DNA from 2 places in the uncultured Paenalcaligenes sp. genome. Region 1 is predicted to be linked to the other one. Evidence: predicted binding sites of a transcription regulator. Region 1 holds the regulator's gene; the other holds the start of a gene.

The links. The regulator LexA, encoded in region 1, represses DNA repair genes until DNA is damaged. The targets are predictions, from matches to a motif close to ACTGTATNNNNATACAGT.
Region 2: the regulator LexA is predicted to act here: its motif matches at 10,747-10,764, upstream of recA (recombinase RecA).

Annotation. Positions count from the first base shown of each region.
Region 1 covers NZ_CANRIC010000015.1:11,500-27,501, forward strand. The annotation lists gene Q0Z62_RS04715 (RsmB/NOP family class I SAM-dependent RNA methyltransferase) at 1-433, shown strand, start outside; gene Q0Z62_RS04720 (acyl-CoA desaturase) at 533-1,756, shown strand; gene Q0Z62_RS04725 (UvrD-helicase domain-containing protein) at 1,746-4,031, shown strand; gene Q0Z62_RS04730 (ATP-binding cassette domain-containing protein) at 4,108-6,048, opposite strand; gene prmB (50S ribosomal protein L3 N(5)-glutamine methyltransferase) at 6,091-7,008, opposite strand; tRNA gene Q0Z62_RS04740 (tRNA-Leu) at 7,171-7,255, opposite strand; gene tig (trigger factor) at 7,737-9,044, shown strand; gene clpP (ATP-dependent Clp endopeptidase proteolytic subunit ClpP) at 9,044-9,703, shown strand; gene clpX (ATP-dependent Clp protease ATP-binding subunit ClpX) at 9,803-11,086, shown strand; gene lon (endopeptidase La) at 11,239-13,674, shown strand; gene lexA (transcriptional repressor LexA) at 13,755-14,369, opposite strand; gene Q0Z62_RS04770 (amino acid aminotransferase) at 14,490-15,692, opposite strand; gene uvrB (excinuclease ABC subunit UvrB) at 15,766-16,002, shown strand, end outside.
Region 2 covers NZ_CANRIC010000010.1:4,762-20,763, reverse strand. The annotation lists gene Q0Z62_RS03640 (ABC transporter substrate-binding protein) at 1-644, shown strand, start outside; gene ppsA (phosphoenolpyruvate synthase) at 710-3,073, opposite strand; gene Q0Z62_RS03630 (pyruvate, water dikinase regulatory protein) at 3,222-4,055, shown strand; gene Q0Z62_RS03625 (DMT family transporter) at 4,112-5,029, opposite strand; gene sucD (succinate--CoA ligase subunit alpha) at 5,107-5,988, opposite strand; gene sucC (ADP-forming succinate--CoA ligase subunit beta) at 6,007-7,167, opposite strand; gene Q0Z62_RS03610 (DUF2889 domain-containing protein) at 7,243-7,806, opposite strand; gene Q0Z62_RS03605 (LysR family transcriptional regulator) at 8,170-9,087, shown strand; gene recX (recombination regulator RecX) at 9,061-9,600, opposite strand; gene recA (recombinase RecA) at 9,603-10,685, opposite strand; gene Q0Z62_RS03590 (recombination-associated protein RdgC) at 10,945-11,841, shown strand; gene Q0Z62_RS03585 (Crp/Fnr family transcriptional regulator) at 11,857-12,546, opposite strand; gene hemN (oxygen-independent coproporphyrinogen III oxidase) at 12,559-13,959, opposite strand; gene Q0Z62_RS03575 (monovalent cation/H+ antiporter subunit A) at 14,148-16,002, shown strand, end outside.

The DNA of each region.
Region 1 (16,002 bases):
GATCAACGAGGAAAACGACACGCGTGTAAAACGTTTGCAAGGCAAAGCACAACGTGTATTGGTGGATGCTCCATGTAGTGGAACAGGTACATTACGCCGAAATCCGGATCTTAAATGGCGTCAACACCCTGAAACCGTAGAGTATTATGTAGGTATACAGCGTGATATTCTGCAACGGGCTGCAAAATGTGTCGCCCCAGGCGGCCGTTTGGTTTATGCTACTTGTAGTATGTTGCCTGCTGAAAATCAAAATCAAATTACTTGGTTTTTAGAACAACATCCCCACTTTGAGCTTATGGACGTTAATCCTATAATAGCCATACGTAGCCCCAATCTTTCTATGCCGGGGCCTTTCTTGGAACTCCGCCCAGACTATCATCATACCGATGGTTTCTTCGCGGCCGTATTACAACGAAAAACCGAAGCAGCTTGATTTAGCTCAAGGCAGTCTGTGGCACAGGCTGTCTACACTCTATAGTTATCCTGGTTCTTGTTGTAATTGACTCACATGGATCACTCGTAATAAAGGTCTATGCAAAATATACTTACTTTTCTAGCCGACGGGCTCATGCAATGGTCATGGTGGCAGGTTTTACTGTTCACCCTTGCTGTTACTCACGTTACTATTATTTCGGTTACGTTGTTTTTACACCGCAGCCAAGCCCATCGTGGCTTAGATCTACACCCAGCGGTTATGCACTTTTTCCGTTTCTGGCTGTGGTTAACAACTGGAATGATTACCAAAGAGTGGGTTGCGATTCATCGCAAACATCACGCTCGTTGTGAACGCGAAGGCGATCCACACTCTCCTGTGGTTTTTGGTTTGGGTATGGTGTTTTTCCGCGGGGCTGAACTCTACCGAGAAGAAGCCCAAAACGAGGAAACCCTCAAACGTTTCGGTCACGGTACGCCAGATGACTGGATGGAACGCAATGTGTACTCCCGTCACAACTTCCTTGGCATTATGATTATGCTTGGTATTGATGTGGCGATGTTTGGTTTGGTTGGTTTGGCTGTTTGGGCCGTACAAATGGCATGGATTCCCTTCTGGGCTGCAGGTGTGGTCAATGGTGTGGGGCATGCGATTGGTTATCGTAACTTTGCTAGCCCTGATACCAGCACTAACGTATTCCCATGGGGTATTGTGATTGGTGGCGAAGAGCTACATAACAATCACCATGCTTACGGTACATCGGCTAAGTTTTCTAGCAAATGGTACGAGTTTGATTTGGGTTGGCTATACATTAGTGTGCTGCGTTTTTTCAAATTAGCCCATGTAAAGAAAACGGCCCCTAAATTGCGCTTAGCGCCCGAAAGCAAAGTGGCTAATGCTGATATTAGCTTAGATACGTTGCAGGGTATCATCACGCATCGCTATGAAATCTTAGCGCGTTACGCAGATGTGATTCGTCAAACGGCCTCAGAGGAAATCTCTCGTTTGACTAATAAAGACGATCACAGCAAATTAACCTTGCTACAGCGCTGTGGTGATTGGATTGGTCGTGGTGATGAGGTCTTAGACGATCAAGAGCGTGCCCAGTTGCAAACAGTCTTAAATGACGAGGGTAAACTCTCTACCGTAGTGCAGATGCAAATAGAACTTGCTCGTCTATGGGAAAGCTCCAGTGCCAGCAGCGAACAATTATTAGCTGATTTGCGTGCTTGGGTGCAACGTGCCCAACAAAGTGGCATCGATAGCCTAGAGCAATTTGCTCTGCGTCTACGTCGCTACGCCGCTACGCCGCATGATTCATAGTTTAAACCCTCAGCAACAACAAGCCGTTACCCAACCCGCCCAACATACGCTTATTTTAGCGGGGGCGGGAAGTGGCAAGACCCGAGTCTTAACGACTCGGATGGCTTGGCTCATGCAGCATGGTGTTAGCCCCTACTCGTTAATGGCAGTCACCTTTACTAATAAAGCCGCGCGCGAAATGCTGACGCGGCTTAATGCGTTATTGCCCATTGATACGCGTGGGATGTGGGTAGGTACATTCCACGGGTTATGTAATCGGCTATTGCGCCTACATCATCAAGATGCGGGCTTAGTTCAAAGCTTTCAGATTTTGGACAGTGCGGATCAATTAGCTTCTGTACGTCGATTGATTAAAGGCAATGGGATTGATGACGAAAAGTACCCTCCTCGTGATGTACAGCGTTTTATCAATGCTCAAAAAGAAAAGGGCATACGTCCGGCCCTAGTAGAGGCATATGATCCCCATACACGTCGCTTAGCTGAAATATACGAACTATATCAGGTGCAGTGCGAACGTGAAGGGGTGGTTGACTTTGCCGAGCTCCTTTTGCGAGCCTATGAGCTTTTGCAAAATAATATTCCTATACGCCAACATTATCAGCAGCGTTTTGCTCATATTTTAATAGATGAGTTTCAAGATACAAATCCTTTGCAATATGCGTGGTTGACCCTGTTAGGCGGGCAGCAAGCGCAGTTGTTTGCAGTAGGGGATGATGATCAATCTATTTATGCTTTTCGTGGGGCCGACATTAGCAACATGAAAAGTTTTGAGCGAGATTACGCTAAGGGTAATGTCGTTCGACTTGAGCAAAACTATAGATCATGTGGGCATATCTTGGATGCGGCTAATGCCTTAATTTCCAATAACTCAGATCGCTTAGGTAAAAAATTATGGACGGATGCGGGGCAGGGTGAAAGTATCCGGATCGTTGAGAAGGCTTCCGATGCCTTAGAAGGGCAATGGGTTGTAGAGGAAATAAAAGCACTAATTAATGATGGCTTTCCTCATGATGAAATTGCCGTGTTGTATCGCAGTAATGCACAGTCTAGGGTGCTAGAGCATCATTTGTTTAGCTCAGGTGTGCCGTACAAGGTGTACGGTGGACAGCGATTCTTTGAGCGCCAAGAAATTAAGCATGTATTGGCTTACTTGCGGCTAATTGATAATCCTAATGATGATACCTCGTGGTTGCGGGTGGTGAATTTCCCTACCCGAGGGATTGGGGCGCGTTCTCTAGAGCAATTAGGTGATTTTTCTAAGCAGTATAACTGCAGCTTATATAGGGCTGTGCCTTATATGACGGGCCGGGCCGGAACGAATTTAGCTAAGTTTGTCGCCTTAATAAATCAACTTGCGGCGCAGGCACAGATGTTATCACTGCCAGAGCTGATTGAGCAGGTTGTGCATGACAGTGGCATCCTTGAGCATTATAAATCTGACCGTGAAGGTGCCGAGCGCTTGGAAAACTTACAGGAACTCGTGAATGCGGCGATGGTTTTTGTAACAGAAGAGGGCTTGCTTGATGAGGTTGCAGGACGTATTCCGGTCACGACAGAGCCACAAGCTATTGATGATAATGGTAATGCGGTTTTGGCTGCCATGTCCCCGCTAGGCGCCTTTTTGACGCATGCCTCATTAGAGGCGGGAGATAATCAGGCGCAGGCGGGTCAGGCCGCTGTGCAGCTGATGACTATTCATGCGGCGAAAGGACTTGAGTTTGATGCGGTATTTATTACTGGGCTCGAAGAGGGCCTGTTTCCTCATGAAAACAGTCTGGCAGAGCTAAACGGCTTAGAAGAAGAGCGTCGATTGATGTATGTGGCATTAACCCGTGGTCGTAAACGCGTGTATGTGACGTTGGCGCAAAGCCGTATGTTGCATGGTAAAACTCGTTATGCGACACGCTCTCGTTTTCTTGATGAGCTTCCAGACGAAAACCTTAAGTGGCTTACACCTCGTAATGCGGCTCCAGTGGTAGCGAGCTCATGGAGCGGTGGCTTTGGGCGTGGCGGTTCTTCTTCGTGGGATAAGGCGCGCGAAACGTATGGTGGCCCAGGGGGTATGGCCTCTACAGTGGCCAAGAGTGGGTTAATTGTGGGTGATCAGCATTTTCGAGTGGGTCAGGGGGTGCGGCATGCTAAGTTTGGTGATGGCACCGTCTTGACGTTAAGCGGAAGTGGTAATGAGGCTCAGGCGCAAATTCATTTCCGAGAGGCGGGGACAAAAACCTTAGCTTTGGGAATCGCAAAGTTAGACATTATTGTGGGTGGTTAATTAGCTACCTATTTTGCAGATAGAAAAAGACTGAATTCAGAGCTATGACGGATTCAGTCTTTTTTTTGAGTATGATTTAATCTACCTTATGAGTAGCTTCGATTTCTTCGATTTCGCTTTGAAGTAGTAGCCAGTTTTCTTCCTTGTCCTCGATGCTTTTACTTAGTTCGCCGTGTTCGGCTAATAGGCCGGGGCGCTGATCTTTGTATGTATCACTATAAAAGTCGGGATCTGCGATAAGCGCATCAAGTTCGCTCAGGCGTAGGCGTTGTTGATCTATTTGCTTTTCTAGCTGATCAATCTTTTTTTCTAATGGTTTGCGTAGCAAAGCGGTTTTTTGACGAGCTTCGGCTTCTAGGCGACGTTGTGTGCGTCTATCTACGATGGGTTCATTGGAGTTGATCGTGGCATTTTCGGCGCGTTGGCTACTGCGCTGCGCTGAGGCTCTAGCAAGCAGCCAGTCGCGATAGTCTTCTAAGTCACCATCAAACTCAGAGACGACGCCATCCGCCACAATCCAAAAATTATCTACGGTGGAACGCAGTAGTTGACGGTCATGGGAGACGACTAGGACGCTGCCTTCGTATTCGGCTAAGGCTGCGGCTAAGGCTTCTCGGGTCTCTACGTCTAAGTGGTTAGTTGGCTCATCAAGTAAAAGTAAATTTGGTTTGTGCCAAACAATCAGCGCTAAGGCTAGACGTGCCTTTTCGCCTCCAGAAAATCCGGTAGTGGTGTTAGTGGCCATGTCGCCACTGAAACCGAAGCGTCCTAAGTAATTACGTAGTTCTTGTTCACGAATCTCTGGCGCTATACGTTGTAGGTGCTGAATCGGGCTTAGGGTAGCCTCAATCATGTCAAGCTGGTGCTGAGCAAAGTAGCCTATTTCTAATCGAGCAGAAGGAAGTAGCTGCCCCGATAATGGCTGAATTTCATTAGCCAGTGTTTTAATTAAGGTACTTTTACCTGCGCCGTTCATGCCTAAAATACCAATGCGACTGCCGCTGCGTACATCTACATTGACATTTTTTAGGATCACGCGCGCTTCGGGTTGACGGTAGCCCAGATCTGTTTCGTTAAGACGTAACAGTGGATCAGGCATTTGGTCGGGTGTAGGCAGGGTGAATTGTATGGAGCCGTCTAAGCGTACAGGAGCTAACTCTTGCATCTTGGCAAGCGCTTTTACGCGGCTTTGAGCTTGTTTGGCTTTGGTTGCTTTAGCTTTAAATCGATCAATAAAACTTTGTAGATGAGCTACTTCGCGTTGTTGTTTTTCCCATGCAAGTTGATCTTGACGCAGACGTTCAGCCCGTTGACCTAAAAATCCACTGTAGTTACCGCGATATTTAAAGAGTTGCTGCTGCTCAAAATGTAAAATATGAGTGGCTGTTGCATCCAGAAACTCGGTATCGTGTGAAATGATTAAGACCGTGCCTGGGTAGGTTTGTAACCACCGCTCAAGCCAAAGCATCGCGTCCAAATCCAAATGGTTTGTCGGCTCGTCCAATAGTAGTAGATCGGAAGGAGCCATTAAGGCTCGAGCAAGGGCTAAGCGCATTTGCCAACCCCCAGAGAATTGTCCCACAGGTAGCATCCATTGATCAGGTTTAAAGCCTAGTCCAGCTAAAAGTTGCTCTGCTCTAGAGGGGGCGGTCCAAGCGTCCGCTTCGATGAGGGCGGATTCTAGTACAGCAATCTGCTCGCCATTTTCATCGTCTGTTAGGGTCCGTTCGTGCTGTAATTGGCGTAATTGAGTGTCACCATCAATCACGAACTCTCGGGCGGGACGATCGCGGTCAGTGATTTCTTGTTCTACGCTAGCTAAACGCCAGCTGCTGGGAATATCTAGAGAGCCGCTATCGGCATCAATGTATTGCTGGATAAGGGCAAATAAACTGGTTTTGCCGGCTCCATTTCGACCTACTATACCAACCCGTTCTTTGGGGTTAATCACAAAGTTAGTGTCTTGGAGTAGAACTTTAACGCCACGGCGTAAACCTAGGTTGGTTGCACGAATCACTGATATTCCCTTCAGATGGTAAACGAAAAATGAAATCGATTTTTAGCGATTGAGGAGCTGCTCTTTGTGTAGCAGTAAAATTTGATCATCAGCGGTTTCAGTGCTGAGCCAAATAGGTTCAAGCTCTGGAAACGCGGTACAAAAATGATCATATTCATTGCCAATTTCAAGAATGAGTATGCCATTGTCATTAAGGTGATCTGCGGCTTGAGCTAGGATTGTGCGAACTAAATCCATGCCATCCTCTCCGCCCGCTAAAGCTAAACGAGGCTCATGTTTATATTCAGCGGGTAGGGCTTGCATAGAGTCTTCGTTGACGTAAGGAGGGTTTGAGATAATGATGTCGTACTTTTTATCAGAAACCGCGCTGTATAAATCGCTATTTAATGCGCATACTCGATCTTCTAAACCGTAATCTTCAATATTTTGCTTGGCTATAGCTAAAGCAGCCGCTGAGATATCTACCCCGTCAACCGTTGCATTAGGAAAGGTAAGGGCCGCTAAAATAGCTAGGCAACCAGAGCCAGTGCAAACATCTAAGACGGACTCAATACGACTTGGGTCTTCAATCCATGGTGCGAGTTGAGTGCTGAGTAATTCGGATATTGGAGAGCGTGGCACAATGCAATCAGGACTAACTGTAAAGCGTAGACCTTGTAGCCAAGCCTCACCGGTCAAATAGGCGGCGGGTAGACGCTCTTCGCAACGACGTTGGATGAGTTGCACAAAATGTAGGCGTTCAGATTGTGTGGTACCAGCATCTAAAAAAGGCTCTAATCGATCCAGAGGTAGGTTTAGACTATGTAGCAAGAGATAAATGGCTTCATCCCACGCATTGTCACTACCGTGACCAAACTGTAATTGATGGCGTTCAAATTGGCTGATAGCCCAGCGAAGTAAGTCACGTAATGTGCGTAGTTCTTGGGCGGCTTCTGTGTAAGCAGAGGGTAGGGTAGGCACGCGTATAGTCCTAATTATAAAAGAGAATCGGCTGTATTTTACTCGTATACGCCTTTTAAAGTAAGGTGCGCTATAAGGGGGGGCTGCGAATCGAGTAGACGTGAAAAAGCCGTTGAATTTGCTAGGTTTTGATCCTAGAAACTCAACGGCTTTTTTAGTATTTGGTGCGAACGGAGAGACTCGAACTCTCACACCTCTCGGCGCCAGAACCTAAATCTGGTGCGTCTACCAATTCCGCCACATTCGCATTTAAAGATGTAATTCTAATGCAAAAAAATTAATTTGTAAAGTCTTTTGCATTTTTTTGCTGCTGTCTGCTGCTCTGTGAGCTAAGCTGATTTGCTGCAAAAAAGCTATATTAGCCTGAGCGAATAATTTTGTCTAGTCTTTTTTTGAGAAAAAATAATTATTTGCTAAAAAGCTTGTTTTTTAATCTTCTAGCCCCACGTAGGATAGTATGAGTTGATTGAGACGGCTCGTAATCCCATGTACTCTTATAAGATATACGCTGTGGTCTGAGTGGTTGAACTTTATAGAAGTTGACCGTGGGCTAACTGAAAAATCCCCATAATGCGGTGATGAATGGTATAAATAGCGTCTTATACGTCAAATTTCTACACGTATTTGTCGGGTTTCACTGTAAATAAAGGCTTAATTGGTTATTATTTGCATTGTTTTCCGGTAAAATATGTATTTTTTGTTAAACCACTTATTTATATAGGTCTCTAATGCAGCCCGAGGTTGAAATTCTGTCCGGTTTGGAGCACCGAATCGATGTAGCCGTATCCACGGCCGAAATCGAAAAAGAAGTCCAGGCACAACTTACACGTGTGGCGCGTACAGCCAAGATCCAGGGTTTTCGCCCCGGAAAGGCCCCTCTATCTATGGTAGAGCGTAGCCATGGCCCAAGTATCCGCTACGAAGCCATTAACAATGAGCTTGGTAAAGCATTAGACAGTGCTCTAGAGCAAAGCGGCTTACGTGTAGCTGGTGTTCCTTCTATCGAAGGCAAAGAAGATGCCCCCGAAGGAACCATGGTGTTTACTGCGACTTTCGAGGTGTATCCCGAAATCACACTGCCTAACTTAACAGAGCTAGAGATTACTCGTAGCAATGTGACAGTAGGTGACGCTGAGGTTGAGCGCACTATTGATATCTTACGTAAGCAACGTGCTAACTACGAAGCTCGCGAAGACCGTGCTGCTCAAGACGATGATCGCGTAACACTAGACTTTAAAGGCACAATTGATGGTGTCGCGTTTGATGGCGGCTCAGCCGAAGGCTTTAGCTTTGTGCTTGGCCAAGGTCGCATGTTGCCAGAGTTCGAGGCAGCCACAACAGGCATGAAAGCTGGCGAAGAGAAAACATTCCCGCTAGATTTTCCAGCTGATTACGGTGGAGCCGAAGTTGCAGGTAAAACAGCTGAGTTTGCAATTAAAGTAACCGAAGTGGCTGAGCCTGTATTGCCAGAGCTTAACGATGAGTTCGCTAAAGAGCTAGGTCAAGCCGAAGGTGATATCAAAGCACTATTAGCTGATGTACGTGCCAACATTGAGCGTGAAGCCAAAGCTCGCGTACAGGCTCGCACTAAAGCGAACGTGATGGATGCTATTTTAGCGGCATCTGAGTTCGATATCCCTAAAGCCTTAGTTGAAAACGAAATCAAAAATCGTATCGCGATGGCTCGTCAGGAACTTAAACAGCGTGGTCTGCCTAATGCAGATGACATGCCTATTCCTGAAGACGTATTCCAAGACGAAGCTGAGCGTCGCGTACGCTTAGGCTTATTGTTGTCCGAATTGGTCGAAAAAGCTGAATTGAAAGCCACACCTGAACAGGTTCGTGCTCGTATTGAAGAGTTCGCTCAAAACTACGAACAGCCTGAGCAAGTAATCAGCTACTACTTATCTGATGCTCAGCGTCGCGCTGAAATCGAAGCCATTGTGCTAGAAGACAATGTGGTTGATCACATTGTTTCCCAAGCTAAGGTTTCTGATGAAGACGTCGAATTTGAGCAATTAATGGGAAATAACTAATGTCGTCTCGTTTTATCGACTTCTATGCCTCTATGCACGGTGGCCAGTCAGTAACCCCTACGGGTTTAGGCTATGTTCCTATCGTGGTTGAGCAGTCTGGCCGCGGAGAGCGCTCGTATGATATTTATTCACGCTTATTGCGTGAGCGCATTATCTTTTTGGTTGGGCCGGTAAATGATCACTCTGCTAACTTAATTGTGGCGCAGTTATTATTCCTAGAGTCGGAAAATCTAGATAAAGATATCTCGCTCTACATCAACTCGCCTGGCGGGTCGGTGTATGCGGGTATGGCTATCTATGACACGATGCAGTTTGTTAAGCCCGAAGTCTCTACGTTATGTACCGGTATGGCTGCTAGCATGGGTGCGTTTTTATTGGCCGCAGGCCAAAAAGATAAGCGCTTTGCTTTGCCTAACTCGCGTATTATGATCCACCAGCCTTCGGGTGGGGCCCAAGGTCAGGCGTCGGATATTCAGATTCAGGCTCAAGAAATCTTAAGCCTACGTGAACGACTCAATCGTATTTTGGCTAAAAACACAGGCCAGACGTTTGATCAAATCGGTTTGGATACCGAGCGTGACCGCTTTATGGACGCCGATGAGGCCGTGGTGTATGGCCTCATTGACAAAGTCCTGATGCATCGCTCAGACGATATTTAAAGGTGTTGCAACAGAAAAAGGGGGGGATTACTCCCTTTCTGTTGCATACCTCGTTTGCCATTTGCGGCGTGCCGCACCTTTACTTGACTGTATATATTTATGTCCGACAAACATTCGGCTGATGATAAAGCCTTGCACTGCTCCTTTTGTAACAAAACACAAGCCGAGGTAGGCAAGCTCATTTCAGGTCCTGGCGCGGTTTATATTTGCAATGAGTGTATTAGTCTTTGCAATGAAATGATCCTTGAGGATAGACAGGAAGACATTACAGCAGATCTGCTGGGTGCTAGCTTGCCTACGCCTAAAGAAATCAAAGCGTTTCTTGATGAGTATGTGATTGGGCAAGATCAGCCTAAACGCAACTTGGCCGTTGCCGTTTATAACCACTACAAACGTATTCAACATACGGGTGGGGATAATGAGGTTGAGCTATCCAAAAGTAATATTTTGTTGATTGGTCCTACTGGCTCAGGTAAGACGTTGTTAGCTCAGACATTGGCTCGTATGCTGAAGGTTCCTTTTGTGATGGCAGATGCCACCACATTGACCGAGGCGGGCTATGTGGGCGAGGACGTGGAAAATATCGTACAAAAACTCTTGCAAGCATGTGAGTACGATGTAGAAAAGGCACAGCGTGCCATTATTTATATTGATGAGATTGATAAGATCTCTCGTAAAGCTGATAACCCATCTATTACGCGTGATGTATCCGGAGAGGGTGTTCAGCAGGCATTATTGAAAATCATCGAAGGTACGGTTGCTTCCGTGCCTCCGCAGGGTGGACGTAAACACCCTAATCAAGACTTTATTCAAGTAGACACCACCAATATTTTATTTATTGTAGGTGGGGCCTTTGATGGTCTAGAAAAAGTCATTCAAAACCGTACTGAAAAATCAGGCATCGGTTTTGGTGCTAAAGTTAGCTCAAAAAGTGAGCGCGGGGTTGGTGAGCTTTTTGCTGATGTAGAACCCGAAGATTTGATTAAATTTGGTTTGATTCCTGAGATCGTGGGCCGTTTGCCTGTGGTCACGACATTGCAAGAACTAGATGAGTCGGCTTTGATTCGTATTTTGACTGAACCTCGCAATGCGTTGATCAAACAGTTCCAAAAACTGTTTGAAATCGAAGGCGTCGAGCTAGATGTTGAAGACGAAGCGCTTCAGGCGGTAGCTCAGGCTGCAATTAAACGTCGTACAGGCGCGCGTGGCTTACGTTCTATTGTCGAAAAATCACTGCTTGAAACGATGTATGAGCTTCCTTCGTTGGAAAATGTCTCTAAAGTAGTTTTGACCAAAGAAGCGGTGCTAGGGACAGAAAATCCAACACTCGTTTATGGGACGGATCAGTCAGCGCCTGTGACGCCTGATAATGCCGTGGCTTAATTCATCATCGCCATACCAATTAGCACTGTTTTGCATTGAAGATACTTGAAATCCTCAAGAACGCCTCAATCTGTAAGATCAGAAGCTAGAACCACAAGGGGGAGCTATCTTGCTTCCCCTTGTGGTCTATAGGTAATTAAAAGGAAATTACTATGTCTGCAAGCCAGATTTTATCCATGGAACCCACGGAACTGCCGTTATTGCCTTTACGCGATGTGGTGGTGTTTCCGCATATGGTGATTCCTTTATTTGTTGGACGTCCACGCTCCATCAAAGCCTTAGAATTGGCTATGGAGTCGGGCAATACCATTTTGTTGGTAGCGCAAAAAACGGCTAGCAAAGATGAACCCACAGTCGATGATATGTATGAAATCGGTTGTGCGGCAACGATTTTACAAATGCTCAAACTGCCTGACGGTACGGTTAAGGTACTGGTAGAGGGCGTTGAAAGAGCTAAAATTAATCGGGTCATTGATAACGAGACGCATTTTAGTGGTCAGGCTATTGCTGTACAAGAAGCCACAGAAACCCCTTCTGAGGCCGAAGCCTTGCGTCGTGCTGTGGTCGCTCAATTCGAGCAGTATGTCAAACTCAATAAAAAAATTCCTCAAGAAATTCTGACATCTCTCAGTGCCATTGATGAGGCCAGCCGTTTGGCTGATACGGTGGCGGCTCATTTGCCACTGAAGCTTGAGCAAAAACAGCAAATGCTTGAGTCTATCGCTGTGATTGAGCGATTAGAATCGTTATTAGCTCAGCTAGAGACTGAAATTGATATTTTGCAGGTCGAGAAACGTATTCGTGGCCGTGTAAAAAAACAGATGGAGAAAAGCCAGCGTGATTACTACTTGAATGAGCAAGTGAAGGCCATTCAAAAGGAATTAGGCGAGGGCGAAGATGGTGCTGAGATCGAGGAGCTTGAACAGCGCATCGAAGAGGCTAAATTGCCTAAGGACGCGCAGAAAAAAGCCGAAGCCGAGCTGAAAAAGCTAAAAATGATGTCTCCTATGTCAGCAGAGGCAACCGTGGTGCGTAACTATTTAGATACGCTAATTGGTTTGCCTTGGCGTAAGCGTAGTCGTATTAATAACTCATTAACGAATGCGCAGACTGTGCTGGACGCAGATCACCATGGCCTAGAGAAAGTCAAAGAACGCATTATTGAGTATTTGGCAGTGCAGCAACGCGTGTCAAAACTTAAGGCGCCGATTTTGTGTTTGGTAGGGCCTCCCGGGGTGGGTAAGACCTCTCTGGGTCAGTCTATTGCTAAGGCAACAAACCGTAAGTATGTGCGGATGGCATTAGGTGGTGTGCGCGATGAAGCTGAAATTCGAGGCCATCGTCGGACCTATATTGGCTCTATGCCTGGTAAAATTTTACAGAATATGGGCAAGGTTGCGGTTCGCAATCCCCTGTTTTTGTTAGATGAAATCGATAAGATGGGCGCGGATTTCCGTGGCGATCCATCCTCTGCTTTACTAGAGGTATTGGACCCAGAGCAAAACCACACCTTTCAGGATCATTACCTAGAGGTTGATTTTGACTTATCTGATGTGATGTTCGTGGCGACCAGTAATACGCTTAACATCCCACCTGCTTTGCTGGATCGAATGGAGGTTATTCGTTTATCCGGTTACACCGAAGACGAAAAGGTCAATATTGCTTTTAAACACTTAGTCCCTAAGTTGATGAAAAACAATGGTGTCAAAGCAGGAGAGCTAGATATTACCGAAGAGGCGATTCGTGATATTGTGCGTTACTACACACGGGAAGCCGGTGTACGCTCTCTCGAGCGTGAAATTAGCAAAATTTGCCGCAAGGTTGTGCATAAGTTTTTGACACTAGAAAAAGGGCAAGCTGCGCAAACGCTAGTTGTCAACAGCGAAAACCTAAATGACTATTTAGGCGTACGACGTTTTGATTACGGTATTGCCGAGACAGAAAACAAAGTGGGTCAAGTCACTGGCTTGGCATGGACAGAGGTCGGTGGTGATTTATTGACCATCGAGGTTGCTGACATGCCTGGTAAAGGCCTGATTCAACGCACCGGGTCTATCGGTGACGTGATGAAGGAATCGGTAGAAGCTGCTCGTACCGTGGTTCGGGCTCGTGCTCAGCAATGGGGTATTGCAACGCCTATCTTTGAAAAACGTGATTTGCACGTTCATTTCCCTGATGGTGCTACGCCTAAAGATGGCCCTTCTGCGGGTATTGCAATCACTACAGCCATTGTGTCTTCTTTGACGGGTATTCCTATTCGTGCGGATGTGGCAATGACTGGTGAGATCACACTACGTGGCGAGGTGCTGGAAATTGGTGGCCTCAAAGAAAAGCTATTAGCTGCTCAACGTGGTGGTATCAAAACCGTGATGATTCCCGAGCAAAACGTGAAGGATTTGGCTGACATCCCTGATAACGTCAAAAACACTTTGGAGATTATTCCAGTGCGTTGGATTGATCGTGTATTAGAGGTGGCGCTAGAGCGACCTACAACCCCTTTGTCCGATGAGGAATTAGCACGTATTACTGCAGAGGCTGTGGCAGCAAAACCCGTAGCAGATGCTACAGGTGGTTTAACTAAGCATTAATCCGTAGTTGTTTAAAAGCCTCTTAGTTCTAGTCAAACTAAGAGGCTTTTTTGTTTGGTTGTACCGTGGGAGTTAGGTCTTTAGTTAAAACGTTGATCGCGAATTAAACCGACGGCAATACCTTCGAGGCTAAAGTCATCTTCAGGTTGAATCACTATTGGCTCAAAGTCTGGGTTTTCAGGGAGTAGAGAGATTTTTTTACCGTCTTTTTGGAGGCGTTTTACAGTGACTTCATCACCAATACGCGCTACAACAATTTGGCCGTTATGGGCTTCTGTTGTTTTTTTGACGGCTAATAGATCGCCTTCGAGGATACCGATATCACGCATACTTAGTCCCCGAACTCGTAAGAGGTAATCGGGTGATTGGCTAAATAAGGTGGGCTCTACACCAATTTCTCGCTCAATGTGTTCAGTGGCCAGAATGGGGCTACCCGCCGCAACCCGACCAATGATAGGTAAGGTGGGCTGAGGTGTTGTGGGCGTGTCAATTAACAGACGTATGCCACGTGATGTGCCAGCGATGAGTTCAATGGCACCTTTTCGGGCTAAGGCTTTGAGATGGTCTTCTGCGGCATTGGCCGATTTGAAGCCAAAGGTTGTAGCGATCTCAGCGCGAGTAGGAGGGAATCCGGTACGTTGGATTTCCGTACGGATTAAGTCAAAAATTTGTTGTTGACGGGTAGTAAGTTTCACGGCGCACCCATTTAACTGGAGTTATATACAGTTTTATTGTCAACTAAAAAACTATAAAAATCAAGGCAAACCAGCATTAAAGCGTGATTTGCCTTGATTTGGGTGCTGTTAGTGCAGAATTTAACGCAAAACGCGTGCAATAGCTGCGGCTACGGTATCCATGTTGTGTGGGTTTAAGGCGGCTACACAGATCCGGCCCGTGTCTAAAATATAAATCGCGTCTTCGTCTCGTAGTTGTTGAACTTGGGCTTGAGTGAGACCCGAGTAAGAAAACATGCCATTTTGAGTAAGAACAAAATCCATGTTTTGTGCTACGCCATGCTCTTTTAGTTTTATGACTAATTGTTCTCGCATGGCTTTGATACGTTGGCGCATTTGGGCCAGTTCGTCTTTCCATTGCTGCAGTAGCTCTGCATCATTAAAAATACAGCTAATGATCTTTGCCCCGTGGGTTGGCGGGTTTGAGTAGTTGGTTCGAGCTAATCGTTTTAGTTGACTAAGCACTTTTGGGCTTTGCTCTGAGTCAGTGGTGATGACAGTTAATGCACCCACGCGCTCACCATATAAGGCAAAAGACTTAGAAAAAGACGAGCTGATTAGCATCGGTATTTGACGCTCGGTAAACATCCGTACTGCTGCCGCATCAGGCTCTAGGCCAGCGCCAAAGCCCTGATAGGCAATATCCATAAATGGAATGTGTTGTTTGGCGGTGATGACATCCGCAATTTGTAGCCATTGCTCGAAAGTAGGATCAATCCCTGTTGGGTTATGGCAGCAAGCATGTAAAACAATAATACTTTGATTGGGTAATTGTTCTAAAAACTGCAGCATGCCCGGTAGGTCGAAGCCTTTGGTTTGCGCGTCGTAGTAAGGGTAGTCTACGACCTCAAAGCCTGCTTTTTCGAATAGAGCGCGATGGTTTTCCCAGCTAGGGTTGCTGATAGCAACAGTTGCATTGGGCACAATAGTTTTTAAAAAATCAGCCCCAATTTTAAGAGCACCTGTTCCGCCTAGACTTTGAATGGTCACAGCGCGGTCTTGGGCAAGGACAGCAGAGTCAGCGCCAAGGAGCAATTGTTGGGCCCCTTTGTTATAGGAGACGATGCCATCTATGGGTAAGTAACCACGGGCGCTGGCTTGATCGGCTAGACGTTGTTCTACGTGTTTGACGCTATTGAGCAAAGGCATGCGGCCTTGCTCATCGTAGTAGACACCTACGCCTAAGTTGACCTTATGGTCACGGCTATCTGTGTTGAATTGTTCATTGAGCCCAAGAATCGGATCGCGTGGAGCTTGGGGCACGCTTTGAAAGAGGGATGTCATAACGGGAAGCTTGGTAGGGCAAAAGCCCAAAAAATAATGTGATAATAGAAGTATCTACTAATTTGGGACCAGTATGCAAACCTTTACACCGCAATTTGTACAATATCCGAATAGTCCTTTTCAATTGTTTCAGCCTTATCCGCCAGCAGGGGATCAGCCAAATGCGATTGTGCAGCTGAAAGAGGGTTTGGATGATGGATTAATGTACCAAACCTTGTTGGGCGTAACGGGTTCCGGTAAAACCTTTACGATGGCAAACCTCATCGCACAGAGCGGACGCCCAGCGATAGTACTAGCACCTAATAAAACA
Region 2 (16,002 bases), on a different contig from region 1:
TTCAAAAAATCGTTATGCGCGGCGCATCGTTACCCACCGGAACCATGATCGCCCCACAAGTTAACGGTTGGACAGAGGCCCTAGCAGCACGCCCCGCCCCCGATCTGAAAAAAGCGCAACATTTATTAGCCGAAGCAGGCTACGGTCCAAACGAGTTGCGCTTCACCCTAGACTGCTCTAACGACACCTATATCAACGATGAAGCCATCTGTCAGGCTATTATCAACATGTGGGCTAAAGCAGGTGTCAAAGCCACGTTAAATACCATGCCGCGTGCTATTTACTTCCCCAAATTGCATGCCTATGACACAAGTGCCTATTTGTTTGGCTGGGGCGTGCCTACTTTTGATGCGCTTTATACCTTACAGAGCCTCATCCACAGTAAAGGTGAAGGTGCTGATGGTGCTTTTAACTTTGGGCATTACAGTAATACCCAAGTCGATCAGCTGATAGATCAAATCAAAGTCGAAACCGACCCTCAAAAACGGAATGCAGCCATTCATGAGGCCTTAACGATTCATGCCAAAGAGGTAGGCCATATTCCATTGCATGATCAGGTTATCCCTTGGGCTATGGCTAAAAATGTGCATGTAGTCCATCGTGCCAATAATCATTTAACCCCTAAATGGGTCACTATTGATTAGTGCTTAATAAGCAATAAAAAACGGGGCTGATTTTATATCAGCCCCGTTTTTATGTCAGCATTTCTTTATTTAGCTAAACGCTGCCACGTATCTACTACTGTGTCAGGATTCAGTGAAATAGACACAATCCCTTCATCACGTAACCACTCAGCTAAATCAGGATGATCGCTAGGGCCTTGACCACAAATACCTACGTATTTACCAGCCTTGCGACATGCTTGTATAGCACGGCTCAACATAAATTTAACGGCAGCATCACGCTCATCAAAATCTGCAGCAAGTAACTCCATCCCTGAGTCACGATCCAGACCTAAAGTTAACTGCGTCATATCATTAGAACCGATAGAGAAACCATCAAAGAATTGCAAGAATTCCTCTGCTAAAATAGCGTTAGATGGAACCTCACACATCATGATCAAACGTAAACCGTTTTTACCGCGCTCTAGGCCATTATCCGCCAACAAGTTAACCACTTTTTCAGCTTGAGTCAGTGTACGCACAAAAGGCACCATGATCTCAACGTTAGTTAAACCCATTTCATCACGAACTTTTTTCAGCGCCTCACATTCCATGCGGAAGCACTCTTGGAAGTCATCAGATACATAACGGGCTGCACCACGGAAACCCAACATTGGATTCTCTTCCTCGGGCTCGTAACGTGAACCACCGACTAACTTACGGTATTCGTTTGATTTAAAATCAGACATACGTACGATAACGGTTTTCGGGTAAAAGGCGGCAGCTAAGGTAGCAATACCCTCGGCTAGCTTTTCCACATAGAAAGCACGCGGACTGGCGTAACCACGCGCAGCGGACTCAACTGCTTTTTTCAAGTCAGCGTCTACATTCGGGTAATCCAAAACGGCTTTAGGGTGAATAGCAATATTGTTATTAATGATGAACTCGAGACGAGCTAGACCTACCCCATCATTAGGAATCTGAGAGAAATCAAAAGCTAACTGTGGATTACCGACGTTCATCATGACTTTCATGCCAATCTCTGGCATTTCACCCCAACGAACTTCCTCGATTTCAGTTTCAAGTAAACCGTCGTAAATACGGCCCTCATCACCCTCTGCACACGACACGGTGACCTCTTGGCCTTCTTTTAATACGTCTGTCGCATCAGCACAGCCAACCACAGCAGGAATACCTAGTTCACGTGCAATAATTGCAGCGTGACATGTACGACCACCACGGTTTGTAACGATGGCGGATGCCAATTTCATCACTGGTTCCCAGTTCGGGTCTGTCATATCAGTCACTAATACGTCGCCCGCTTGAACATGATGCATTTCGCTGGCATCACCCACCAAACGGACTTTACCTGAACCGATTTTTTGACCAATAGCGCGGCCTGTGACCAGAACTTCGCCTGTCGCTTTTAGTTTGTAGCGCTCTTGGACATCATTATTACCAAGTTGTGATTTAACGGTTTCTGGACGAGCTTGAAGAATATAAATTTTGCCATCAATCCCATCACGACCCCACTCAATATCCATAGGACGCTGGTAGTGGTTTTCAATAATCATGGCGTAACGCGCTAACTCATTCACCTCTTCGTCAGATAGGGAGTAGCGATTGCGCTCGGAAACGGGGACATCTACAGTACGTACTGCTTCGCCACTTTCACGTTTTTCATCAAATTCCATCCGCAATAGCTTGGAACCAATACGACGACTAATAATCGCATCGTGACCAGCAGCTAAGGAAGGTTTAAACACGTAGAATTCGTCCGGGTTTACGGCGCCCTGAACCACGGTTTCACCCAATCCATAAGCGGATGTAATAAATACGACGTCTTTAAAACCAGATTCCGTGTCTATAGTGAACATAACGCCTGAGCTGCCCTTATCGGAACGAACCATACGTTGTACACCGGCAGAAATAGCAACCTCAGCGTGCTCAAAGCCTTTATGTACACGGTATGAAATAGCACGGTCGTTGTATAAAGAGGCAAAAACCAGATGAATTTTTTCTAGTACGTCATCAATACCCACTACGTTCAAGTAGCTTTCTTGTTGGCCTGCAAAAGAAGCATCTGGTAAATCCTCTGCAGTAGCAGAAGAACGTACTGCAAACGAGCCTTTACCATCAGCATCTAGTTTGGCAAAGCCATCGCGAATTTGCTGTTCTAAGGAAGCAGGAAATGGCGTATCAATGATCCACTGACGGATCTGTGCACCGGCCTCGGCCAAAGCACGTACATCATCCGGGTCCAGCGTGGATAAACGCTCTTCGATACGCTTGTCCAAGCTGTCAGCACGTAAAAACTCACGGAATGCTTCGGCCGTTGTAGCAAAACCACCTGGCACACGCACACCGGCATTGGCCAACTGGCTAATCATTTCGCCCAAAGACGCGTTTTTACCACCAACAATTTCGACGTCTGTCATGCGCAGCGTCTCGAAAGGCAATACATAAGACATAAAAGTCACCTTAAAAAAGTAAAAAGCAAGTTTGTGTAATACATTAGATATATCGCAATGTACTAGGCAAACTCGCCTTGCTTAGCTAAGCAATGGTTGTTACTCTTTGCGATTGTACCGTTTATCGCCTTTGTGTGTACTATTAAATATGACAAATTCCCCTATAGATCGTACTGTCTTCGTGGTTTCAGACAGCACTGGCATTACCGCTGAAACCTTTAGCCATTCGGTTTTATCACAATTTCAACAATTTAAGTTCCAAGCTGTACGCGTCCCCTTCATTGATACCATTGAAAAAGCACATGATGTGGCTGGCCGTATCAATCGCTGCTTTGATGAAACGGGTGAGAAACCGTTGGTATTTAGCACGCTTGTAGATCCAAAAATGGCACGCATTATTGGCGCAGCCAACTGCATCTTTATGGACTTATTTGGCAGTTTCGTGCGCCATATAGAACGTGCTCTAGGGACTAAGTCTGATCGCTCTGTGGGTAGATCTCACAGCAACGTCATGTCTAAACAATATAGCAATCGCATCGAGGCCATTAACTTCAGTTTAGCTCACGATGACGGTCAGCTTATTAATGGCTTAGAGCAAGCTGACGTTATTTTAGTGGGGGTATCTCGTTGTGGCAAAACCCCAACAAGTCTCTATCTTGCGATGCAATACGGGGTTAAGGCTGCCAATTACCCCTTGATTCCAGATGACTTTGAGCGTGGTGCTCTACCTCTATCATTAGTGCCTTATCGTAAAAAACTATTTGGCTTATCTATTCATCCAGATCGTCTAGCAGAAGTACGCAACGAACGACGCCCCAACAGTACCTATGCCTCATTAAAACAATGTATTAATGAGGTAGCAGAGGCTGAGCGTCTAATGCGCTTAGAGAACATCTCCTGGCTTTCTACCACCACTAAATCCATTGAGGAAATTTCCACCAAAATCCTCGAAGAGGTGGGTTTAAATCAACGAATTTATTAAGACTTTTTAAAAAAGCCTGCTAGATATGGATAAGGACTCACATTTAGCAGGCCTTTTTATTTCTTCTTAAAAAACCACTCCTGACCACTCACTAATAAAATACCCACCACCACACACAGCGCACCAATCACAAAGCTTTGGTCTATTTTCTCGTTTAATAACCACACCCCTAGAATCACACCAAACAAGGGGGACATAAAAGACAAAACGCCTAAACGAGATGCCAGATAGTGACGTAAGAGCCAAAACCAAATCAATAAACTCACAAAAGACACCAAGACAACCTGAAATATCAGACTGCCCACCAAACGGGTAGACCAATGGATATCTGTTTGCCCCATTCCCATTGCCCCCACACCTAAAATCACAAAAGCCGCAATCAATTGATAAAATAATGTCTCTGTGGCCGTGGCATTTTTGAGTCGTGAGCCTCGCACTACCACTGTAGTCGCTCCCCAAAACATCCCCCCTAAAATCGCCAAGGCATCGCCTAGCAACATATTTGGGCTCTCAAGGGTGTTGTATGTGCCATCCCTGCCTAAAAAGCTAATGGCAATACCAGAAAAAGCCACAATGATCCCTAACCACTGCAAGCGATTTAATCGCTCTTCTGGCGAGAAAAAATGCAGACCCAAGGCTGCAAACAAAGGCGCACTATAGAGGAAGATAGACACATGCGACGCTGTGGTATAACGCAAGGCCTCTCCTAAAAGAAAAAACTCTCCTGCAAATAAAGCACCTACCAATAGACCAGGCTTCCACGCTCCAGCAACCGTAAATACGGGCATTTTTCGCCATCGCACCAGTAAATATGTCAACACCGCCGCCCCACCTGAGCGAAGTGCTATTTGTAGAGTAGGCGCCATATCAGCGGCTGTATATTTCAAAACAATTTGAGCCAAAGACCAGGTGAGGCAAAGCAGCACCATCAAGGTGGTGGCTTGTAAATCTAAAGCACGTCGTGTCATATCCATAAGTTGTCTCTGTTTATTTTTTATGTAGACACAAAAAACCCCGCCTAAGCGGGGTTCTGCGCGTCCTACTTCATCAATTATAGAATTGATTTCAGCAATTTACCCATTTCGGAAGGATCACGTGTGGTTTTGATACCGCACGCTTCCATAACTGCCATTTTTGCATCCGCAGTGTCATCGCCACCCGAAATCAATGCGCCAGCATGGCCCATGCGTTTTCCGGGAGGCGCTGTTACACCAGCGATAAAGCCAACGATGGGTTTAGTCATGTTGTCTTTAGCCCAAAGTGCAGCGTTTACCTCGTCAGGACCGCCAATCTCACCGATCATGATAACAGCATCTGTATCCGGATCATCATTGAACATTTTCAATACGTCAATGTGTTTTAGACCATTGATAGGATCGCCACCAATACCTACAGCAGCAGACTGACCTAAGCCCAACTCAGTTAACTGAGCAACAGCTTCGTAAGTCAATGTACCTGAACGGCTAACCACACCAATACGACCTTTACGGTGAATATGACCAGGCATAATACCGATTTTGATTTCGTCAGGAACAATTAAACCTGGGCAGTTAGGGCCTAACAGCAAAGTTTTTTTGTTTTCTTCACGCATACGATTGCGTAATTCCAACATATCACGTACAGGGATACCTTCAGTGATACAAATAACGAGATCTAGATCTGCTTCGACGGCTTCCCAGATAGCAGCGGCTGCGCCTGCTGGGGGTACATAAATAACAGAAACGGTTGCGCCTGTTGCATCACGAGCTTCTTTAACGGAAGCGTAGATAGGCACACCTTCAAAGTCCTCTCCGGCACGTTTTGGGTTTACACCCGCTACGAAAGCCTGCATCCCATTACCGTATTCACGGCACATACGAGTGTGAAACTGACCGGTTTTACCAGTAATACCCTGTGTAATAACCTTAGTATCTTTGTTAATCAGAATTGACATGTAAAAAATCCTTTCCGGTTATTTAGCGGCGGCAACCACTTTGGTTGCGGCTTCGGCCATGGTGTCTGCACTAATGATAGGTAGACCCGAATCAGCTAGCATTTGTTTACCTAGCTCTTCGTTAGTCCCTTTCATGCGAACAACCAAAGGTACGTCTAGATTCACTGCTTTACACGCAGCAATCACGCCCTCGGCAATCACGTCACAACGCATAATGCCACCGAAAATATTAACCAAAATGGCTTTCACATCATCATTTTTCAACATGATTTTGAATGCTTCGGTTACTTTTTCAGCTGTAGCACCACCACCCACGTCTAAGAAGTTAGCTGGCTCACCACCAAATAGCTTGATGGTATCCATTGTTGCCATAGCTAGACCCGCTCCGTTCACTAGACATGCGATATTACCGTCTAGTTGAATATAAGCTAAATCGAACTTACTGGCTTCGACTTCGGCAGGATCTTCTTCGTCTAAGTCACGGAACTCAACCACGTCTGCTTGACGGTACAAAGCGTTCGTGTCGAAGTTGAACTTCGCATCCAACGCCATAATGTCGCCAGAACCAGTCAAGATCAATGGGTTAATTTCAGCCAATGAAGCATCTGTATCCCAGTATACTTGGTACAGTTTTTGTAACTGATCAGCGGCCTGAGCTTGGGAAGCCTCAGGGATACCAATACCAGCAGCTAAACCAATGGCTTGCTCGGTTGTTAGACCAACTTTAGGATCTACAAAGGCTTTTAGGATTTTTTCTGGGTTGGACTCGGCGACCTCTTCGATCTCCATACCACCTTCAGCAGAAGCCATCACACAAATACGCTGAGACTCACGATCAGTCACAATACCTACGTAGTATTCTTTTTTAATATCCGCGCCATCTTCGATAAGCAAACGACGAACCTTTTGACCTTCAGGGCCAGTTTGGTGCGTAATTAATTGCATACCTAGGATTTCAGTAGCGAGTTGTTTTACTTCGTCCATAGAACGAGCTAATTTAACCCCACCACCCATACCACGACCACCGGCATGAATTTGCGCTTTAACAACCCATACTGGGCCCCCTAGCTTTTCGGCCGCTGCAACTGCTTCATCGACGGAAAACGCAGGAATGCCTTCTGGCACTGCTACACCGTACTTTCTTAACAGTGCTTTGCCCTGATATTCATGAATTTTCATTTAGTACCTGTCAGTCTAAGAACACATTAAAAAAATTGCCTATTTGTATACCATTACAAATTGGCAAAACTCGTATTACTGCGTTGAGTCGGGTTTCTCGTACCACTTAGGGTAGTAAACCCGCACAATCTCACCATCAGCACGTAAGGCATGGCAACCATCAATATGAAATGGCCGTGTGGTTTGCTCATGGGCTGCTTTTACACGATTTAATCGAGTAGCAATCCCCTGTATAGCCGCTGTAGGCAATACGTTGGTCAGTTCAGTGACATGCGTACAGCCCTGCCTACCTGCCAACCGGGTGCGTACATCATGCCTAAAACCACGTAATAGGTTTAGCCCTACCAATTGTTGATAGCTGTCAGCGATGGTGTTGCAGATTTTATAAGGTGCCGCGTCATAATCTACGCCTGCATCAATAATAGTGTAAGTACTATCAATAGTAATACGTATTAGCATTTGATGCACAGGCTGACCTGCGGGATGCTCGCCGCCCTCAAAGAGGGGGAAATCATAGGCTTTGGTGTCAATCAGTTGTGCGTCTAAGTCCCAGAGACCATCTTCACGCTCAAATACCTCTACGGTAATGGCGCGCTTATGTAGTGGCGTACGCGCTACCGTCTTTTTCGACAAGGACATAAAAATACACCTAAACAAATAGCCAATAATAAAACGCTCTAAGTATAACGCACCTACAGTATTGCACAGCAATTTTCCCACCTATGTCAGCAAGCTGTAAGCAAAAAAGCAGGAATCAAGGAAAAAGCGCCTAGTGCTGAAAAGAAACGAGGCTAAATAACGAGTTATCGAGGAGCGATACGAGGTTTCCCCTGCCTAGAACAGGCAGCATAAATCATGAGAAATCATCATATAGGTAAAACCCATAAGCTAATAGTAAAATGACATATAAGTAGAGTAGATAAAAGATTATGCTGACTAAGGTTTAAAATAAAAATCAAGCACCATAATTAAAAATGAAAATTACTCACACAATATACGACTATGTTAGAAATTCGACACTTAGAGACGTTAAGCGCCATCCGAGCCACAGGCAGCTTACAGGACGCAGCTGAAACCCTGCACGTCACTCAATCGGCTCTGTCCCATCAACTACGAGATTTAGAAATCCGCCTAAACGTACAATTACTCAATCGACGCACACGCCCTGCTCGACTGACTACGGCGGCATTACGTATCCTGACCCTAGCTGATGATATTTTGCCAAAAATTAAAGCCACTGAACGTGAGCTTGAACGTCTTGCAGCCGGCCACACTGGCCGCCTCTATCTAGCCATAGATTGCCACTCTTGCTTTCAATGGCTAATGCCCGCCTTAGACGAGTTTCGGGTCAGCTGGCCAGATGTCAGTCTAGATTTGTCTGCGGCCTTTTCTTTTGCACCGTTGCCAGCATTATTACGGGGCGATCTAGATATGGTGATTACCTCTGATCCACAGGAAATGCCGGGAATTGATTACACCCCTTTATTTCGCTATGAGCTGGTTCTTGCTATGGCTGCTAAACACCCCTTGGCCTCTAATCATCACATAGAAGCAAGCCAATTAGCAGATCAAACCCTTATTACCTACCCGGTTGAAAAGCAGCGTTTAGATATTTTTACTCAATTTTTAGACCCTGCTGATGTGGAGCCCGCCGAAGTAAGAAAAGCAGAGCTCACTCCTATTATTATGCAACTGGTAGCTAGCCTAAGAGGTGTGGCAGCACTACCTAACTGGGCCTTGAGTGAATATCAGCATAGCGGCTGGCTACGCACCGCCAAATTAGGAGAGCAAGGGATATGGCGCACACTTTATGCCGCCAGTCGCACCGAGGATATGGATGCCGATTACATCACCGCTTTTTTGACTCAGGCCAGAAGCACCTGTTTTAGTCATTTAAAGGGAATCATTGAGGCGATCTAGTATTCGACGTAAGAGGTCGGGACTAAACCCCCGACTAGCCATAAATCGATACTGCTTTGCGTACGCTTTCTGGTCTGCGGGCGCAGAGCCAAATTTACGCTGCCATACCTCTAGGGCGCGATCATATTCCGTGTCTTGGAGTTGCTCTAAGACAGTAGAAATATGTTCATCAGGCACCCCATTTTGACGCAATTCTTGTAGAACTCGACGTGCACCAAATTTATAGGCTCGACGATTTACTAAACTATGAGCAAATCGCTCATCAGAGAGCCAATTTTCTTTTTCTAAGTCTGTGAGTAAGGCGTCTATTTCGGACTCGGACTCGCAGTGACGTTGTAGCTTGCGTTTTAGTTCCGCACGGGAGTGCTCGCGCCTGGACAAAAAGTCCACAGCGCGAGCCTTTAGCGAAGGGCCACGACGCACCGTTGGCGCCGTAAACCCTGCATCCGTTTCTAGACTTTCAAATTCCAGCTGCTCGAATTCCTCATCGGCATCAAAACTGAAATCATGCATAACTATTTGTCTTCGGCCTCTGGTGCCTTCGTAGCGGCTGGAGCAGGAGCATCTTCGACGGCGGCTAAAGCCACAATGCCATGATGGGCACGTACTTTATTTTCAATATCACGAGCCATTGCCGGATTTTCTCGTAGGTATTCGCGCGCATTATCTTTGCCCTGACCAATGCGAGTACCCTCGTAGCTATACCAAGCACCTGCCTTATCTACAATACCCGCCTGTACGCCCAAATCTACGATCTCACCCTCTCTGGAGATACCACCACCGTACATAATGTCGAATTCCGCCTGCTTGAAAGGAGGTGCGACTTTATTTTTGACGATTTTGACCCGAGTTTCGTTACCTACGACCTCGTCGCCACGCTTAATCGCCCCAATACGACGTATATCTAAACGAACTGAGGAGTAGAACTTTAGGGCATTACCACCTGTAGTGGTCTCTGGATTACCAAACATCACACCAATTTTCATGCGGATCTGGTTAATAAAGATAACCATACAGTTAGCTCGCTTAATCGTCGCAGTGAGCTTGCGTAGAGCTTGACTCATGAGTCTAGCCTGTAAGCCTGGCAGTGAATCACCCATATCGCCTTCGATTTCGGCCTTTGGGGTTAAAGCGGCCACAGAGTCAACCACAATTAAATCTACGGAACCAGAGCGTACCAGTGCTTCGGTAATCTCTAAGGCCTGTTCCCCTGTGTCTGGTTGAGAAATCAGTAAGTCGCTGAGATTAACCCCCAGTTTTGAAGCGTACTGTACGTCAAGTGCATGCTCTGCATCCACAAAAGCACATGTACCCCCTATTTTTTGCATCTCAGCGATAACTTCGAGGGTTAGTGTGGTTTTACCCGAGGATTCAGGACCATAGACCTCGATCACACGACCACGCGGTAAGCCACCCACACCCAAAGCAATATCCAAACCTAACGAACCGGTAGAACAGACTTGAATATCATGTTCAACTTGATTGTCCCCATAACGCATTACAGAGCCTTTACCAAACTGTTTCTCAATCTGAGTCAGTGCAGCAGCTAAGGCTTTTTCGCGCTCGGCGGCGACGGCTTTATTGCGCTTATCGTCCATGTAAATGTCCTTTGTAGTGATGGGCGCGGCCCATATCTATATCCAATGCAAAATCAATTATACTGTATATAAACACAGATAGCTAATTGCGATAGCATCAACCGCTAAGGTTGTTGTACCAGTGCTATTTTAGCTTAGCTTATTTAAAAGGGTTTAGCTGTATGTATTATTAAGCATAGTTAAACTTATCCCACCCGCTGCACGCCGTAGTCTTTACGCGTACAATCTAGCGGTTCCCTAATCTACTTTTGGCTTCATTATGTGGTTTAAAAATTTACGCTTTTTCCGCCTACACCCTGATTGGTCCATGGATTCTATTGATGAGGATGTCGCCGCACATGCCTTTACGCCTGGAAACAGTCAAGAACCTCTTAGCCTAGGTTGGACCTCGGTACGCGATGAGGCTGACCTAGTCCATCGCATTAATGGTCAAATTTTATTGTGTGCTAAGGCTGAAAAAAAACTGCTGCCTTCGACCGTCATTAACCAAATCGCTCGTGCTCGTGCTAAAGACAAAGAGGCTGAGCAAGGTTATAAAGTTGGCCGCAAGCAAATGAAAGAGCTAAAAGAAGACTTAATTACCGAGCTCTTGCCCCGTGCTTTTAGCATAGAGCGTCAAGTATTTGTTTGGATTGACCCTGAAAACCGATGGTTAGCCGTAGATGCTGCAGCCGCAGCCACAGCAGATGAGATCATGGGCTTACTGGCTAAAACCTTTGAGCTATTTCCCGCCGTACCCGTCTACACAGAGCAATCGCCTTCGGCTGCCATGACAGGCTGGCTCGCTGATTTCAATGCCCCCTACCCCTTTTCTATTGATCAAGATGCGGAGCTACGAGCCAGCGGGGAAAGTCGTTCGGTTGTGCGTTATGCTCGCCACCATCTAGATAGCGATGAAATCCGCAAACACATCACGGACGGTAAACAATGTACGCGTTTAGCGTTGACATGGGCAGATAAGATTTCTTTTGTTTTAACCGATGGTCTAGAAATTAAACGCCTTGCTCCCACCGATCTGTTAACAAATCAACAAGAGCAAAACGCCCAAGACGAAGCTCAAGATTTTGATAGTGCCTTTTTGGTTATGAGTGCTGAATTTAACGGTCTAATCACGGAACTACTAGAAGCTCTGGGTGGCGAGAAAAAGGTCATCTAAAGCCCAATAACCTCTTTAGCGATCATAACCACACAACCCATCCACATCTAACAGCACAATTTGCCGCCCATCTACGGCAATAAAATGTCGGGCAGACAAATCATGTAACACTCTTGAGAAATGCTCTGGCGTTAAATTCAAAGAGGCGGCAATTTGTGCTTTAGGACTATTTAACGTAATTTTTATGCCATTACGCAAGGGTGCGTTTCCTATTAAGTAACAAATAACCCGTTGCGTGCCTGAATGCAAATTCGCAGTCAATACATCGCCTAATACATTATAGAGACGCTCACTCAGTGTGGATATTAAGTTACGCATTAACTCAGGCTGCTGAGCCAATCGCTCAAAAAACAGATTTTTAGCAATTTTTAACACCCTCACCTTCGTCAACGTCAAAGCATCCACTCGATGCGGCGTATTCATTAACATGCAAGCATCCCCGAAACTATCCGCCGCCTTTAAATTTTTTATTTTTTTTGTGACGCCCCCCGGTGAAGAAATCTGCAACTGAACCTGCCCCTCATCAATGATATAGAAACCCGTGTTGTAGTCTCCTCGCTTAAAAATAAGCTCATTAGGCGAAAAATACAAAAAATCCGACTCGGTAAAAAGTCTCTTTAGCTCTGTTTGCCCCCAACCCTGAAACAACGAATGGCTAACCAGACGTTTAGGTGTAAGCAGCACAGCTTCTGACATCGTAGACATAATGGGCTCAATCTAAATTAAACGTGAATAAGTAGCACTGGTTGCTTGGCGTAAATAACGGTCAAATTCCATGCTAATCGCACGTACAAATAAACGCCCCTTTGCTGTTACTTGAATGTGTTCATTATCAACATGCACTAAACCAGCTTGTACGTAAGGAGCTAATGCCTGAATTTCCGTAGCAAAATAAGCCGCCATATCAATGCCATAACGTTGATTAAATAAGGCAAAGTCAACAGGCATACTGCACATTAGCGTCATAATAACGTCACCTCTGAGCACATCATCCTGATCCATCTTATAGCCTCTAAATGTGGCTAATTGATTATCTGCCATGCAAGCACGATATGCTTTTAAAGAGCGTTGATTTTGAATATGAGTGCCTCCTACCTTTCCAATGGCAGAAACACCCAAGCCAATCAAGTCACTATCAGCCCGTGTGGTGTAACCTTGAAAGTTGCGATGCAAGCTATGATCTAAACGTGCCAAATTTAACTCATCATTAGGCAAAGCAAAGTGATCTAAGCCGATGTACTCATAGCCTGCATCTAACAATCGCTGAGCCGCCATCAAAAAAATCTGCAAGCGCTCATCAGCGCTAGGCAAATCGTCAGGATTAATTAATCGCTGCGCTTTAAATCGTTGTGGTAGATGTGCGTAGTTATACAAAGCGATTCGATCTGGACGTAATGCCACTAAACCCTCTACCGTTTGGCTAAAGCTGTTTATGCTCTGTTTAGGCAAACCGTAAATCAAGTCGGTATTAATCGACTCAAACCCCACAGCCCGACTGGCTGCAATAGCCATTTCAACCATCTCTATGGGCTGCACCCGATTAATGGCTTTTTGGACACTCAGGTCAAAATCCTGCACACCAAAGCTCGTGCGGTTAAATCCTAATTCGGCTAAAAATGATAAAGTTTGGGCGGTTACTGTTCGTGGATCAATTTCAATGCCTAACTCGGCGTCTGGCGTAAAATGAAAATGACGCTGAATACCTTTCATTAAGGCTGTTAGCTCCTCCTCTTGCAAAAAAGTGGGCGTTCCGCCTCCTAGATGCAGTTGCCCTGTTAGTCGTTGCTCTCCTAGGTGTGGGTCCAGTAGTCGCAATTCATTTAAAACGGCAGCCACATAACTCTCTGAACGGCTCTGATCTTGAGTAATAATTTTATTGCAAGCACAAAAATAACAAAGCGATGCACAAAAAGGCAGGTGCACATACACCGAATAAGGGGGCGGGCTTACAAGTTGCTGACGATGAGCTAAAGCCGTTATATAATTATCTGCACTAAAATCGTCAATAAAACGATCTGCTGTGGGATACGAGGTATAACGCGGTCCCGAACGATCAAAACGTCGAATCAGATTTTCTGAAATTTGTACCGTATCAATCGGGTCAGCGATGACACTCATAGTTAGCTCCTGCTGCATAAACAATAATATCCTGACAGTAATTATGCCTCTTACTGCAACGCCTCTAATTGATATAGGTCAAGCCCCAAACCAATGACTTTATTAAATTTAGTAGTTTTTTTGCCGCAAATAGCCACAAATGTCGTATTATTAAGGGCTAAATCATCTATTTTGCTACTGAGAGCCTGATGTACCTGCTCATAATCTTAGTGCTACCCTTTATTGGTAGCCTGATCGCCTCCCTACTTCCCGCCTCTCAACGAAAACTTCACGCTTTACTGGCTGGTGCGGTTGCCCTACTGTGCGCGTTTTTTACGTTGGCCTATGCACCAGCGGTATTTAACGGTCAAACCATTCTATTTTCTTCTGAATGGATTCCCGCCTATGGCATTGACTTCACCTTACGCATGGATGGCTTCGCTTGGCTATTTAGCTTAATCGTCAGTGCCATGGGTGCGTTAATTGCCCTTTACGCCCACTATTACCTATCACCCAAAGACCCCGCCCGTCGCTTTTTCGCTTTCTTACAAGCCTTCATGGGTTCCATGCTTGGGGTGGTTATCTCTGGCAATTTGATTCAGCTGGTTGTGTTCTGGGAACTAACCAGTTTGTCGTCCTTTATGCTGATCGCTTATTGGTATCACCGTCGCGATGCACGCCGTGGCGCACGCATGTCCTTAGTTATCACTGGCGGAGGCGGTTTATGCCTATTAGCGGGTGTACTAATGATGGGCCAAGTAGCAGGTAGTTATGATTTAGGCACCGTTTTACAGGCCAGAGAACAAATCCAATCTCACCATTGGTATCCTATTTTATTAGCACTGATTGCGTTGGGGGCTCTGACCAAAAGCGCCCAATTCCCCTTTCATGTCTGGCTACCTAGGGCCATGGCAGCGCCCACTCCGGTTTCCGCTTACCTGCACTCGGCCACTATGGTGAAAATGGGCGTGTTTTTATTAGCGCGTTTTTGGCCTGTTATGTCTGGCACGCCAGAATGGATGTGGGTTATCAGTGGGGCAGGTTTAATCTCTTTAACCCTAGGCGCTTATGTGGCGACCTTCCAGCGGGATATGAAAGGGGTATTGGCTTACTCCACCATTAGCCATCTTGGCTTAATTACTCTGCTGCTTGGTCTTAGCACCCCTATGGCATTGGTGGCGGCTGTTTTCCATATTATCAATCACGCCACATTTAAAGCATCGCTATTTATGGCGGCTGGCATTGTAGACCATGAAACTGGCACCAGAAACTTAAATCGCCTATCTGGCTTACGTCACTATATGCCTATCACCGCCACCCTAGCCTGTGTGGCTGCGGCCTCAATGGCAGGTGTTCCATTGCTCAATGGCTTTCTCTCTAAGGAAATGTTCTTTACCGAGACCATGTTTGCCTCAAATGGCGATGTGTTTAGCAAAGCACTGCCTATTATGGCCGTTATCGCCAGTATTTTTAGCGTGGCTTATTCACTGCGCTTTATTTCACAGGTTTTCTTTGGCCCCCCTACCAAAAGTCTGCCCCGTGAACCGCATGAGCCACCTAAGCTAATGCTTATCCCCAGTGCTATTTTGGTTTTCATTTGTTTAATTGTGGGTATATTTCCCTCCTATACCGTTGGCCCTTTATTACATACTGCTGTTTTCTCTATATTAGGTGCTGAAACCCCAGAGTATAGTTTGAACGTCTGGCATGGGTTTAATCTACCACTCATTATGAGTATTATCGCCACGCTTGGTGGCATGATGCTTATTTGGGTCTTAAATCGCTATCGTAAAGGACGCTCAGATCGAGCGCCTCTGATTTATCAAATTAATGGACGCCGCATCTTTGAATGGCTGATGGGCTGGATTGAGGCCGGAGCAGATTTTGTCATTAACTACAGCTACTCTGCGCGCCTACAACGCCAAGTTTTATTAATCATCTTAGCCACGCTAGCCGTTGCTTTATTACCTCTAAGCCGAGGTTCTTGGTTTGCTATAGAACAACTCAGCCCTATCGATCCCTTATTTGCTTTGATGTGGGTTGCAGGGGCGGCTTGCGCCTTGG